One region of the Micromonospora sp. RTGN7 genome, then DNA from elsewhere that is predicted to be linked to it. Evidence: riboswitches for the same ligand, from Rfam matches in the RefSeq annotation. Region 1 holds a riboswitch; the other holds the start of a gene.
What was found. Region 1 has a riboswitch for cobalamin ahead of SNR22_RS06720 (ribonucleoside-diphosphate reductase subunit alpha). Riboswitches for the same ligand answer to the same signal wherever they lie in the genome.
Positions count from the first base shown of each region.

Region 2: linked by a shared signal. The riboswitch ahead of SNR22_RS26640 (magnesium chelatase subunit D family protein) and the one ahead of SNR22_RS06720 (ribonucleoside-diphosphate reductase subunit alpha) in region 1 are both predicted to bind cobalamin.

Region 1 covers NZ_JAPZLF010000003.1:329,930-336,874, reverse strand. Annotated here, with positions in the region: gene SNR22_RS06725 (serine/threonine protein kinase) at 1-828, opposite strand, end outside; cobalamin riboswitch at 1,088-1,307, shown strand; gene SNR22_RS06720 (ribonucleoside-diphosphate reductase subunit alpha) at 1,441-3,846, shown strand; gene SNR22_RS06715 (ribonucleotide-diphosphate reductase subunit beta) at 3,846-4,892, shown strand; gene SNR22_RS06710 (multicopper oxidase family protein) at 6,500-6,945, shown strand, end outside.
Region 2 covers NZ_JAPZLF010000026.1:50,989-57,933, forward strand. Annotated here, with positions in the region: partial or broken gene SNR22_RS26630 (cobyrinate a,c-diamide synthase) at 1-503, opposite strand, end outside; gene cobO (cob(I)yrinic acid a,c-diamide adenosyltransferase) at 497-1,111, opposite strand; gene SNR22_RS26640 (magnesium chelatase subunit D family protein) at 1,111-3,117, opposite strand; cobalamin riboswitch at 3,163-3,308, opposite strand; gene cbiE (precorrin-6y C5,15-methyltransferase (decarboxylating) subunit CbiE) at 3,375-4,583, shown strand; gene SNR22_RS26650 (cobalt-precorrin-4/precorrin-4 C(11)-methyltransferase) at 4,580-5,335, shown strand; gene SNR22_RS26655 (precorrin-2 C(20)-methyltransferase) at 5,336-6,838, opposite strand; gene SNR22_RS26660 (precorrin-8X methylmutase) at 6,835-6,945, opposite strand, start outside.

The DNA.
Region 1 (6,945 bases):
GACGGGCTCCTCGCCCAGCAGCATGGCGAGCAGTTTCGGCGCGGTCGGCCGGTCTGCCGGATCCTTCGCGAGGGCCAGCAGCACCGGAGCTCGCAGCGACTCCGGCAGCCCGTCCAGACGTGGCGGCTGGGCCAGGCCGCTGCCGGCGGCCGCGGTGGACGAGTCACCGAGGAACGGCGTGCGGCCGGTGCCGGCGTACGCGATGACGCAGCCCCACGCAAACACGTCGGCCGCCGGGGTCACCGGCGTCCGCGCCTCGACGGACAACTGCTCCGGCGCCAGGTAGGCGACCGTGACGTCGGTACGGGTGTGTTGGCTGGTCGCCTCGAACGGCCGGGCGATGCCGAAGTTGATCACCTTGGGGCCGCCCGGTGGCAGCAGGACATTGCCCGGCCTCAGGTTGCGGTGGATGACCCCCGCGCCGTGGATGCCGGTCAGCGCGGTGACGACCCCCACCGCCAGCGAGTGCAGCTCGCCACCTTGCAGTGGACCCCGCTCCGCGACGACCTCTTCCAGGCTCGGGCCGTCGACGTACTCCACCACGAGGTAGGGCGGATCGTGATCAAGGTCGGCGCCGATGAACTCGGCCGTGCAGGCCGACGGCACCTGGCGGGCCCGCTCAGCCTCGCTGCGGAACCGGCCGCTGAACTCGGCGTCGGCGGCGAGGTCGGCGTGGATCAGTTTGATGACCACACGGCTGCCGTCCGCGCCCTCGGCGAGGTAGACGGCCAACCGGCCGCCGGTGCCCAGCCGGCCGATCAGCTGGTAGGCCCCCAGCGTGGCGGAATCGATCGAGAGTAGTGGATGCACGCCACCAGCGGTGTCCACTTTGTGCCTCCCCAATCGTAGTAAGCCCGCTACGGTATACCAGGTCACGGCATGATCCGCAAAGATTCGAGGGCCGCCCGGCTCGTGGGCGGAGCCGACTTACGGCAACCGGACGGTGGACCTTGGACCGCCCGAGGCGGCTGCTCCGCCAGCGAGGAATCCATACCGGGGATATCGCCTGAATCACGGAGCGTGACATGAGGGGTGCGACCCGCCCGACACACCATCTGGGGTTGTTCTTTTGCCGCAACACCCATATATGGTGTTGCTCGTAGCTGGTTCGACCACTGGTTCAGCCATGGTCGAGGCAAGAGGGAACCCGGTGTGAGTCCGGGACTGCCCCGCAGCGGTGAGTGGGAACGACCGCCGTCAAGAAGCACTGGACCGGAGAGGGTCTGGGAAGCGACGGCCAGTAGGAGACCGGGGTTCCCCGGCCGTGCCCGCGAGTCCGAAGACCTGCCAGCGCACCGCATGCCGTCCGGCGTGCGGTGGTCGGAGGCCGCGCGGGACGGTCGACGCCATCAGCCGGTCCCCCGGCGGACGACTCCGCCAGGGGGCGGTGGCGTCTTCTGCGCGCCCGCCGATCGTGCGGAGAGCGCGTGCGGAGGGGACATGACGACTGTGCAGAAGATGGCTGCGTCCGAGCAGGAGGCGCCGGAGCGGCGCCGGCACGCGATGCAGGTACGGAAACGCGACGGCGACACCGAACCGGTCGATGTCAACAAGATCGTGAGGGCGGTCGAGCGGTGGGTGGCCGATCTCGACGAGGTGGACCCGCTGCGGGTCGCCACCAAGACAATCAACGGCCTGTACGACGGCGCCACCACCGCCGAACTCGACAAGCTCTCCATCCAGACCGCCGCCGAACTGATCGGCGAGGAGCCGCAGTACTCGAAGCTCGCGGCGCGGCTGCTGGCTGCGTACGTGGACAAGGAGGTCCGAGGGCAGGGCGTCGCCAGCTTCAGCCAGGCGATCCGGCACGCCTACGACCAGGGACTCATCGGCGACGAGACCGCGGCGTTCGTGGCCCGCAACGCCCGCAAGCTCGACGACGCCGTCGATCTCAGCGGCGATCTTCGGTTTGAATACTTCGGCCTGCGGACGGTCGCGGACCGTTACCTGTTGCGACACCCACAGTCGCGGCTGGTGTTGGAGACTCCGCAGTACTGGCTGCTGCGGGTCGCCTGCGGCCTCTCCGAGACCCCCGGTGAGGCGATCGGCTTCTACCGGCTGATGTCCTCGCTGGCATACCTGCCCAGTTCGCCGACGCTGTTCAACTCCGGCACCCGGCACACCCAGATGTCGTCGTGCTTCCTGGTGGACTCGCCGCGCGACGAGCTCGACTCGATCTACGAGCGTTATCACCAGGTGGCGCGGTTGTCGAAGTTCTCCGGCGGCATTGGCATCTCCTGGTCCCGGGTACGCGGGCGGGGCGCCCTGATCCGCGGCACCAACGGCCGGTCGAACGGGATCGTGCCGTTCCTCAAGACCCTCGACGCGGGCGTCGCGGCGGTCAACCAAGGCGGCCGGCGCAAGGGCGCGGCCTGCGTCTACCTGGAACCGTGGCACCCGGACATCGAGGAATTCCTTGAGCTGCGCGACAACACCGGCGAGGAGTCACGCCGCACGCACAACCTCAATCTCGCCAACTGGATCCCGGACGAGTTCATGCGCCGGGTCGAGGCGGACGCCGACTGGTCGCTGATCGACCCGTCGGACGCGCCGGAGCTGCCGGACCTGTTCGGCGAGGACTTCGAGGCCGCCTATCGGGTCGCGGAGAAGAAGGCGGTCAAGACCGTCAGGGCCCGCGACCTGTACGGGCGGATGATGCGGACCCTGGCCCAGACCGGCAACGGCTGGATGACGTTCAAGGACCCGTCGAACCGGCTGTCGAACCAGACCGGCGCTCCCGGCAACACCATCCATCTGTCGAACCTGTGCACCGAGATCCTCGAGGTCAACTCCGACGACGAGACCGCGGTCTGCAATTTGGGCTCGGTCAACCTCGGCGCTCACCTGAACGCGGACGGGATCGACTGGGACAAGCTTCGTGAGACGGTGCGCACCGCGGTCATGTTCCTGGACCGGGTCATCGACATCAACTACTACCCCAGCGAGGAGGCCGCCGCGTCGAACCCCCGCTGGCGGCCGGTCGGGCTCGGGCTGATGGGCCTGCAGGACGCCTTCTTCGCGCTACGGCTTCCGTTCGGCTCCGCCGAAGCCACGGAGCTGTCCACCCGAGTGCAGGAGGAGATCTTCCTGACCGCGTTGGAGACCTCCACCGGGCTGGCCGAACGGTTCGGCGCCCATCCGGCGTACGCCGAGACCCGCGCGGCCCGCGGGGAGCTGCACCCCGACCTGTGGGGTGTCGAACCCACCCAGACGCAGCGGTGGGCCGCCCTGCGGAACCGGATCGCCGCGCACGGTCTGCGGAACTCGTTGCTGGTGGCGATCGCGCCGACTGCGACGATCGCGTCGATCGCCGGCTGTTACGAGTGCATCGAGCCGCAGGTCTCCAACCTGTTCAAGCGCGAGACCATGTCCGGTGAGTTCCTGCAGATCAACACCTACCTGGTACGCGAACTGAAAGCCCGCGGCCTCTGGACCGCTCCGATCCGCGAGCAGATCAAACGCGCCGAGGGTTCTGTGCAGGGCATCACCGGCCTGCCGGCCGACGTCCGAGAACTGTTCCGCACGGCCTGGGAGCTGCCGCAACGCGCACTGATCGACCTGGCTACGGCCCGGGCGCCGTACATCGACCAGTCGCAGTCGCTGAACCTGTTCCTGAGTGCACCGACGATCGGCAAGGTCTCGTCGATGTACCTATACGCCTGGAAAGCCGGGCTGAAGACCACGTACTACCTGCGCTCGCGCCCCGCGACGCGCATCCAGCAGGCCACCGTCTCCCTCTCCCCCGCGACGAGTCCGCCGGCTGCCGGCCTCGATCCGGCGGTGCCGGACGAGGAGGCCCTGGCCTGTTCCCTGGAGAACCCCGAGAGCTGCGAGGCCTGCCAGTGATGACCATTCCCGAACCCCGTACGACCGATGACGTCCCCGCCGCCAGGCAGCGGCTGCTCGACCCCGGCATGGATCTGACCCTGCGCCCGATGCGCTACCCGCACTTCTTCGACCGGTTCAAGGACGCCATCAGGAACACCTGGACCGTCGAGGAGATCGATCTGCACTCCGACCTCGCCGACCTCGCCAAGCTCTCCCCGGCGGAGCGGCACCTGGTGTCCCGGCTGGTCGCGTTCTTCGCCACCGGCGACACGATCGTCGCCAACAACCTGGTACTCAACCTCTACCAGCACATCAACTCCCCCGAGGGCCGGCTCTACCTCTCCCGGCAACTGTTCGAGGAGGCCGTGCACGTCCAGTTCTACCTGAACCTCCTCGACACCTACGTCCCCGACGATCACGAACGCTTCGAGGCCTTCGCCGCCGTCGAGAACATTCCGTCGATCGCCCGCAAGGCCGAGTTCTGCTTCAGGTGGATCGACTCGATCTTCGAACTACGCGAGTTGAGGACCCGCGACGACCGCAGGATGTTCCTGCTCAATCTGATCTGCTTCGCCGCCTGCATCGAGGGCCTGTTCTTCTACGGCGCCTTCGCGTACGTGTACTTCCTGCGTTCCCGCGGCGTTCTGCAGGGCCTCGCGTCCGGCACGAACTGGGTCTTCCGCGACGAGTCGATGCACATGGCGTTCGCCTTCGACGTCGTCGACACGGTCCGTGCCGAAGAACCCGACCTTTTCGACGACGCCATGGTCCAACAGGTCAGGGACATGCTCGCCGAGGCCGTCGAGTGCGAGGTGCAGTTCGCCGCCGACCTGCTCGAGCAGGGCATCAGCGGCATGTCCCTGGATGACATGCGCGAGTACCTGCAACACGTCGCCGACCGCCGGCTCGCCCAACTGGGCATCGATCCGCTCTACGGCAGCCGCAACCCGTTCGCGTTCATGGAACTGCAGGATGTCCAGGAGCTGTCGAACTTCTTCGAACGGCGCGTCTCGGCGTACCAGGTGGGCGTGACCGGAAGCGTCAGCTTCGACGACGAGTTCTAGCTCAGCCGGCTGTTCACCGCTGTCCTGGGCTGCGATGTCGCCCAGGACAGCGGTGCGCTGGTCTCGCCCGTGGTGCTGATTCGCTCGGCGGCCGGATCCTCAACCGATCGACTCCGTGTCCGAGGTACCCGGGTAGTCCGTAGTCCGTAGTCCGATGGTGGTCTGGTCGACGTCCGCGCGCCTGACGGGGGACGTGCTCTGTATGGGCCGGAGGAGGGTAGGCCGATTCGGCGGAGACCGATTCGGCGGAGGGCCCCCTACGGAAGCCCGTCCGTCCCGTCCGCGCTGGTCCGCGCTGGTCCCGCCGCCAGCCGCCACCCTGCTGCCAGCCGCCGCCCTGCCGATCCCGCCCGCGAATGCCGCAGACGCCGACACGTCGACGGAGTCCCCACCCACCCATCTCGAGCTCGAAGACCCGCACGACTTTTGCCCGGCCCTAAGTGGCCACCTGCCGAGGCACCACCGCGCTGGCCTTTCAGGCATTAATCCGCAGTTCACCCTACGAATGCACGACTTTTCCGAAGCCGCGGATGCTGACTGGAGGGGCAATTAGTGACACGAGCCGAAATGACCCTGCATAACGATCGGCTGGCTGGGGCCGAAATGCCCTGGGTACGCACGGGCTGTTCAGGACGCTCAACACCATGCGCGACGGCGCGAGCCTGCGCCTGCGCCTGCGCCTGCAGACCTAACACGCACCGCCGCCACCCGTAGCGCTCGCCGCGCGGTGGTTCTGCTACCCCGATGCGGTCCGACCGCCTGCACCTCGACCTGCCCCGCCACCGGCATTCCAGGCCGTGGGAAGACCCGCTGACCGAGCAGGGGATCCGAGAGCACCGCCCGCTGCGGTCCGCGCGACAGTGGAGGCCGACAGCGCCGATACCTACGCCGGACGATCGGTGGCTACCTGAACACCTTCGGCGGACGGATATCAATCAAACCTGACCCGAGGGGGATTCAAAGCTGTCGAGGCGCCTTGATTTCATGCCCGAACGGTCGAGCCCCGTGACGCTACAGTAGTGACCGCCAGTGCGGTTCTCGTCGCCGTTAGAACCAACCGATCGTCGATGGTTCGCAGCAACGACCCGCACCGGCCCACACATGCGGCGCACCGTAGCGAGCAATTCGAACAATTCACCTGCCCGCCTCTACAAACTGTGGTCGAGGCCCCCGCACACGAGACAAACCGGCGTCGCGCAACAAGGTGCGTTGACCAGCCTCGGAACGCAAAACGCGAGCTGAGAGATCTCTCGCCACCCCGGTGTGAGTCCGATAGGCGCTGTGACTGATCATGTTGGTGCGATGCGAGCGATCACAGAGTCCACATCGGAGCGTAGTGCCTTGTTTGCGTTGTGCCGAAGGGGAATTTCTGTACGTTGACGCGCCGCGTGTCCAACCTGGTGGAAGGGAGAGCACGGACAAGTACCCGGCGGCTACCGCGGTGACGCTGAACTGGTCAGTCGCTACCGCATAGCCGTCGACGGCACCGAGCCACCACCTGCGGGAATTCCCCCGCGACCACCGCGGCACTGCCGGTGCCGGGTCCGGAATCGCCCGCCTCCGCACCGATACAGACCAACTGAACATGCAACCCCGGAGGAAAACTGATGAACGACTCCGTCGACCGTCGCAGGTTCCTCGCCTCCGCCGTGCTCGGATCCGCGGGCGTCGTGGCGGGCGTGAGCCTGCTCAATTCGAGCACCCGCGAGGCGGTGGCCCAACCAGCACGCCTCGCCCTGTCACCGGCACCGAACTTCGGTCTCACCAAGTTCCGTGACTCGCTGCGAATTCCGCCGTCGATCCGGCCGCACTCGTCGCGGCGTCAGGACATGATCACGGTCAACATGACGAACACGCGGATGCGGCTGCACTCGCAGCTGCCCCTGACCGCACTCTGGACCTACGAGGGGCACTTCCCCGGCCCGACCATCGAGGTGCGCAGCGGCAGGCAGCTGCGGGTGGCGTGGCACAACGACCTTCAGGAAACGATCCCGCTCGTCGCGGTGCGGGTGCCGTTCGCACAGCCGTCAGCGGCGAACACGCCCGGCTACCT
Region 2 (6,945 bases), on a different contig from region 1:
ACCGCGCGTGCCGCCTCGGCGGCGTGGCGCGGGGAGCCGGCCTTGTTGAGCACGACACCCGCGATGGTGACGCCGGGCTGGAAGGTCGCCATCCCGTGCACGACTGCCCCCACGCTGCGCGAGGTGTGCGAGACATCCACGACCAGTACGACCGGCGTGCGGGTGAGCGTCGCGACGTGGGCGGTGGAGGCGAACCCGTCGCCGCCGATGCGGCCGTCGAACAGACCCATGACGCCCTCTAGAACCGCGACGTCCGCGTCCCGGGCGCCGTGCAACAGCAGCGGGACCATGAGGGAGGGGTCGGTCAGGTGCGGGTCCAGGTTGCGGCCCGGACGGCCGGTGGCCAGCGAGTGGTAGCCGGGGTCGATGTAGTCGGGGCCGACCTTGTGCCCGGAGACGGTGTGCCCACGGGCGGCCAGCGCAACCATGAGCCCGGTCGCGACCGTGGTCTTGCCATGGCCGGAGGCCGGCGCCGCGATCAGCACACGCGGCAATGTCACCACTCGATGCCTCGCTGGCCCTTCTGGCCGACGTCCATCGGGTGCTTCACGTGCAGCATCTCGGTTACCAGGTCGGCCGCCGCGAGGAGGCGGGGGTCGGCGCGGCGGCCGGTGACGACGACGTGCTGGCGGCCAGGACGGTTGGCGAGTGTCTCCACGACGTCGTCGACGTCGACCCAGCCCCACTGCATCGGGTAGGTGAACTCGTCCAGGACGTACAGCTGATGCCGCTCGGCCTGGATGCGCCGCTTCACCTCCTCCCAGCCCTCGACGGCGTCAGCGGCATGGTCTGCGTCGGTGCCGTTCTTGCGGCTCCAGGACCACCCCGAGCCCATCTTGTGCCACTCGACGGGCCCGCCCTCGCCGGTTTCCTCGTGCAGGCGGGCGAGCCGTTCGAGCACTGTCTGCTCCCCGATGCGCCACTTGGCCGACTTGACGAACTGGAAGACCCCGATGTCCCAGCCCTGGTTCCAGGCGCGCATCGCCAGGCCGAAGGCAGCGGTCGACTTTCCCTTGCCGTTGCCGGTGTGGACCATCAGCAGCGGTCGGTTACGTCGTGCCCGGGTGGTGATGCCGTCGTCCGGGACGACCAGCGGCTTGCCCTGCGGCATCAGGCCACTCCCTCGTGCGGCGCGGTCGCCGCGTGGACGACGCTGGTGAGCCCGTCGGCGGTCACCTCACCGAGCGGCACGTGCTCGGCCTGCAGATGGGTGGCTAGTCGCGCGGCAAGGCCGAGCCGGAACCGTCCGGTCTCACAGTCGACCACGACGCTCTGCACGCCGGAAGCGGCCAGGTGCGCTGCGGCGCGGTGGGCACGACCGAGTGCGTCCGGCCCGAAGGTCGCACGGCCGTCGGTCACCACGACCAGCAGTGGCCGGCGGGACGGGTCGCGCAGCGCCTCGCGGCGCAGCACCTCCGCGGAGCGCTGCAGGCCCTCGGCCAGCGGTGTCCGTCCGCCGGCCGGTAGGTCGGCCAGCCGCCGGGAGGCGACATCGACGGACCAGGTCGGCGGCAGGGCGATGTCGGCGGTGCGCTGGCGGAACGTCACCAGCGCGACCTTGTCACGACGGCGGTAGGCGTCCAGCAGCAGCGCGAGCACGGCGGTCTTGACCTGCTCCATGCGGCGTCGCGCGGCCATCGAGCCGGACGCGTCGACGCACAGCAGGACGAGGTTCGACTCCCGCCCGACGGTTTCTGCGCGGCGCAGGTCGCCTTGAGCGAAGACGAGACCGCGCCCCTCGCTGAAACCGCCACGGGAACGCTGGTGCGGTGCCGCAGCAGTGATGGTGCCTGGCAGGTGCAGGCGGTTGGGGGCGGACCCTCCGCGCTGTTGCCCGACGACCCGGCCTTGAGGTGTGCGGGCCCGGGACCGACGGCCGGCCTGGCCTTCGCCGGTGCCCCGGACGACGAGCAGGCGGGCGCGTGCCGGCTGGCCGGCGGACGCGATCGATGCGGCACCGGCCGACTGCGGCTCGTTGTCCGGTGCGGGCGGGCCTCCGTCTTGAAAGTCGTGGGCGTCCCGGGACGGGCCGTCCTGCGGGGCGTCGTCCGGCGGCCCGCCGCCGGGACCACCGGGGCCGCCGTCGGGACCGTCCGGTCCAGGGTCGGGGTCGCGGCTCAGTAGGTCGTCGAGCCGGTCCTCGTCCAGGCCGGGCTCGTCGAACGGGTTGCGGCGCCGGCGGTGCGGCAACGCGAGACGGGCGGCGACGCGAACGTCCTCGCGGGTCACGTGTACGCGCCCCTGCCAGGCGGCGTGCGCCACGGCGGTGCGGGCGGTGACGAGGTCGGCCCGCAGGCCGTCGACATCGAAGGCGGCGCACACCTCAGCGATGGTCGTGAGTGTCTCGTCATCGAGCACGACGTCCGGCACGAGCTGCCGCGCCGCTGCCAGGCGCGTACGCAGGGCGTCCTGTTTGTCGGCCCAGCGTGCGGCGAACCCCTCCGGGTCGGCGTCGAACGCTAGCCGGCGACGCACGACCTCCACCCGCAAGGAGGGGTTACGCGGCGCGGCGACCTCGACGGTCAAACCGAACCGGTCGAGCAGCTGCGGACGCAGCTCGCCCTCCTCGGGGTTCATCGTGCCGATCATCACGAACCGGCAGGCGTGCTCGATCGAGAGGCCCTCGCGCTCCACGCTGACCCGGCCGGTCGCCGCCGCGTCGAGCAGCAGGTCGACGAGATGGTCATGCAGCAGGTTGACCTCGTCGACGTAAAGCAAGCCGCGATGGGCTCGGGCGAGCAGGCCCGGCTCGAACGCCACGACACCGTCGCGCAGCGCCGCATCGAGCTTGAGGGAGCCCGTCACTCGGTCGTCGCTCGCACCGACGGGCAGCTCGACGAACCGGACCGGTCGCGCGACGATCGGGGTGGACGCGTCGATGGGCCCGTCTGGGCAAACCGCCAGGGGATCGTCCGGGTCGACCGAGAATCGGTCGCCCTCATACGTCCGCACCAGCGGCAGCACGTCGGCGAGGCCGCGCACGGTGGTGGTCTTGGCGGTGCCCTTCTCCCCACGGACCAGGACGCCGCCGATGAGCGGGTCGATCGCGACCAGGTTGAGGGCGAGAGTCAGGTCGTCGGAGCCGACGATGGCACAAAAGGGGTACTGCGCTGGCATATAGGGCTCCCGCTCGATCTGCCATGACCGTCCACGACGCGGACGCGTCGCGGATCGGATCGAGGCCGGTCTTCGGACTTCCCAGGTTTGCGCCTGAGTCACCGCAGCGGGCCCTGTGCCGGATTCTCACCGGCTTCCCAGATTCTCCCCGTGGCCATCGACCGTGGGGCACCTCGAACCGTCGCATCACCTTAGACGCCGTCCTGACGGCCCTGGCAGCGGTCCGGCGGTCGGTCGGGGCGGGCTAGGGTGCAACCGTGGAGGCGCAGGTGGTCGTTGTGGGGCTCGGGGCCGACGGTTGGACGGGATTGCCCGAGTTGTCCCGGGCGCTGGTGCGTGGGGCGGCGACGCTGCTCGGCGGGGCCCGGCACCTCGATGCGGTGCCGTCAGTCGATGGCCAGAAGCGCGTGACGTGGCCGTCGCCGCTGCGGGAGAGCCTGCCGGGCCTGCTGGACGCCGCGCGCAGGCCCATCGTCGCGCTGGCGTCGGGAGACCCGCTCGTGTCGGGCGTCGGCACGACCTTGCTGGACGTCCTTGGTCCGCAGCGGGTGACGATCGTGCCCGCAGTCTCCTCCGTCGCGCTCGCCCGAGCACGTCTCGGGTGGCCGGCGGAGTCCGTCACGACGGTGAGTCTGGTCGGCCGTGACGTGCGTCTCGTGGTGCCCGCGCTCGCCCCCGGGCGGCGGCTGCTGGTGCTCTCCAGCGACGAGATGACGCCTGCCGCCGTCGCCGCGCTGCTCACTGAACTCGGCTGGGGAGAGTCCAGGCTGGTCGTGCTGGGTGATCTCGGCGCCGCGGGTGAGTCGCGTGCCGAGTCGACCGCGGCCTCGTGGAACGCCGTGGACGTGCCCCGGCTGAACGTCCTGGCCGTCGAGGTCTGCGGCATCGGACCGGGCTGGGCCGCAGGCGGGGTGCTTCCCGACGACGCGTTCGAGCACGCCGGGCAGATCACCAAGCGCGACCTGCGGGCCAGCGCCCTGGCCCGGCTCGCGCCCGCTCCCGGTCAGCTGCTGTGGGACGTCGGTGCCGGCAGTGGCTCGATCGGCGTGGAGTGGATGCGTGCCTGGCCGACGGCGCGGGCGGTCGCGATCGAGTCTCGCGCCGACCGTGCCGCGCTCGTACGCCGCAACGCCGCCACGCTCGGCGTCCCTGGCCTGCGTCTCGTCGAGGGCTCGGCACCCGATGCCCTGGCCGGTCTCCAGCGCCCTGACGCGGTGTTCGTCGGTGGAGGGGTTACCGTCCCCGGCGTGATCGAGGCGTGCTGGGACGCGCTCGGTACCGGTGGCCGGCTCGTCGTCCACGGCGTCACGGCCGAAACCGAGACGGTGCTGTTCGAGCAGTATCGTCGCCATGGCGGCGAGCTCGTTCGCCTGCACGTCGAACGCGCCGAGCCGCTCGGCGGCTTCACCGGCTGGACACCCGCGCGTGCCGTCAGCCAGTGGACCGTCACCAAAGGAGAGCCATGACCGTCCATTTCGTCGGGGCCGGACCCGGTGCCGCCGACCTGCTCACGCTACGCGCGGTGCGCCTGCTCGGGGCCGCGGACGTGTGCCTGTATGCGGGTACCTATCTCGACGCCGACGTGCTCGGTCACTGCCGTGACGACGCCCGGCTCATCGACACCCAGCATCTCGACTTGGACGAGATCACCGCCCACCTGATGCAGGCGCACGCCGACGGGCTGGAAATCGTCCGGCTGTGCTCGGGTGACCCGTCGCTGTACTCCGCACTGCATGAGCAGGCGCGTCGACTCGACGCGGCGCACGTCCCGTGGGACGTCACTCCCGGGGTACCGGCCTATGCGGCTGCTGCGGCGATCATCGGCGCCGAGCTGACCGTCCCCGAGCTCGCCCAGTCGGTCGTGCTCACCCGCGCTCAGGCCCGTTCCACGGTCATGCCGCCGGGGGAGAAGCTCGCTGCGTTCGCCGCGACCGGCGCGACCCTGGCCCTGCACCTGGCCATCACTCGCAGCCGCGAGCTGGCCGCCGGGCTCGCCGAGCACTACGGCGACGGGTGCCCGGTCGTGGTCGTGTCCAAGGCGACGCAGCCGGATGAGCTTGTCCTGCGCGGCACACTGGCCGACATCGGCGACCAGGTCGAGGCCGCAGGCCTGCGCCAGGCCGCGGTCATCCTGGTCGGCCCTGCGCTGGCTCCCGACGTCCGTGGCGGCGAGTCGTTCCTGTACGCGGCCAGCCGTGAACGCCGCGCCCTCGGTTGACTAGGCGACGAAGCGCGGGGTCCAGACGCGTCCGCTCGCGGTGACTCGCGTTGACGAGGCGCCGACGAGCAGCAGGCACTTCATGTCGATGATTTCGGGGTCGAGCTCGCCCAACGTCGTCACGGTGAGGCTCTCCTCGGCGCGGCCGACGTCGCGACCGACGACGACGACGGTCTCGGGCGGCTTGTGCTCCAGCAGAACTGCTCGGGCCTGTGCGACCTGCTCGATGCGTGAGCGCGACCGTGGGTTGTAGAGGGCGAGCACGAGGTCCGCCTCGGCGACGGCGCGCAGCCGCTTCACCACGACGTCCCAGGGCTTGAGTCGGTCCGACAGGCTCAGCACCGCGAAGTCAGCGCCGATGGGGGCACCGGCACGCGCCGCGACCGCTTGGACGGCGGAGATTCCGGGCACGACCCGCACCACGACGTCCGCGTAGCGCGGGTCCTCGGCAGCCTCGAATACCGCCGACGCCATGCCGAAGATGCCCGCGTCGCCACCGGAGACGACCGCGACGCGCTCACCGGCGAACGCCAGTTCGAGCGCCTCGCGGGCTCGGTCTACCTCCACTGTGTTGCCGGATGAGTGACGCATCAGGCCTGGGCGCTGCGGAACGCGCTGGACGTATGGTCCGTAGCCGATGACGTGGTCGACCTCCGCGAGCACCTGCGACGCCTCGGGGGAGAGCCACTGGTCGGGGCCCGGACCGAGGCCCACGACGATGACTTCGGCACCGGCGACGGGCTCGACGACCTCGCTCGCTGGGCGGTCGTAGCGCGCCACACCGGGACGGGTGTCGCCGGGGACCAGGACGATCGAGAAGTACGGCACCGTCGCGGGGTCCACGTCGACGACCGGGAGCACCCGCTCGGCGTCCATCGACGCCCGCTCGACGTACCAGGACCCCTCGACGCGTCCCGCCTGCTCGAGCGCCGAGCGGACCTTGGCGAACGTGCGGCCGAGTTTCATGATCACGGCGCCGTCGGTGTCGGCGAGGCGCCGGGCCAGTTCCGGCTCGGGAAGGGTGCCCGGCAGCACCGTCAGCACGTCGGTCTGCCGGACCAGGGGCAGGGCGGTCGTGGCCGTGGCGGCCGCAAAGGCGGGCACGCCTGCGACGACCTGTGTCTCGAACTCGTCCGCGAGCCGGTCGTGCAGGTACATGAACGAGCCGTAGAGCATCGGATCGCCCTCGGCCAGCACGACGACGTCGCGGCCCGCTCTCAGGTGCGCGCGGAGCCGATCGCCACACTCGGCGTAGAAGTCGGCCATCGCGCCGGCATACCCGCCCGGATGGTCGGTGGTCGCCGTCGTCACCGGGTAGCTGAGGGCTTCCTCGATCACGCCCTCCGGGAGCAGATCGGCGGCGATGCGACGGGCGTTCGACTGCTTGCCGACGCCCTGGTGGTAGGCGACGACATCCGCCGCCCCGATCAGCCGGGCGGCCTTCAGCGTGACGAGCTCGGGATCCCCCGGGCCGAGACCGACGCCGAACAGTCGCCCGCTCACTCCGCCTCCTGCGCCAAGGCGTTGAGCGCCGAGGCGGCCATCGCCGAGCCACCCCGACGCCCCGTCACCACGAGGTAGGGCACGTCGAGCCCGGGTGCATCGGTGGC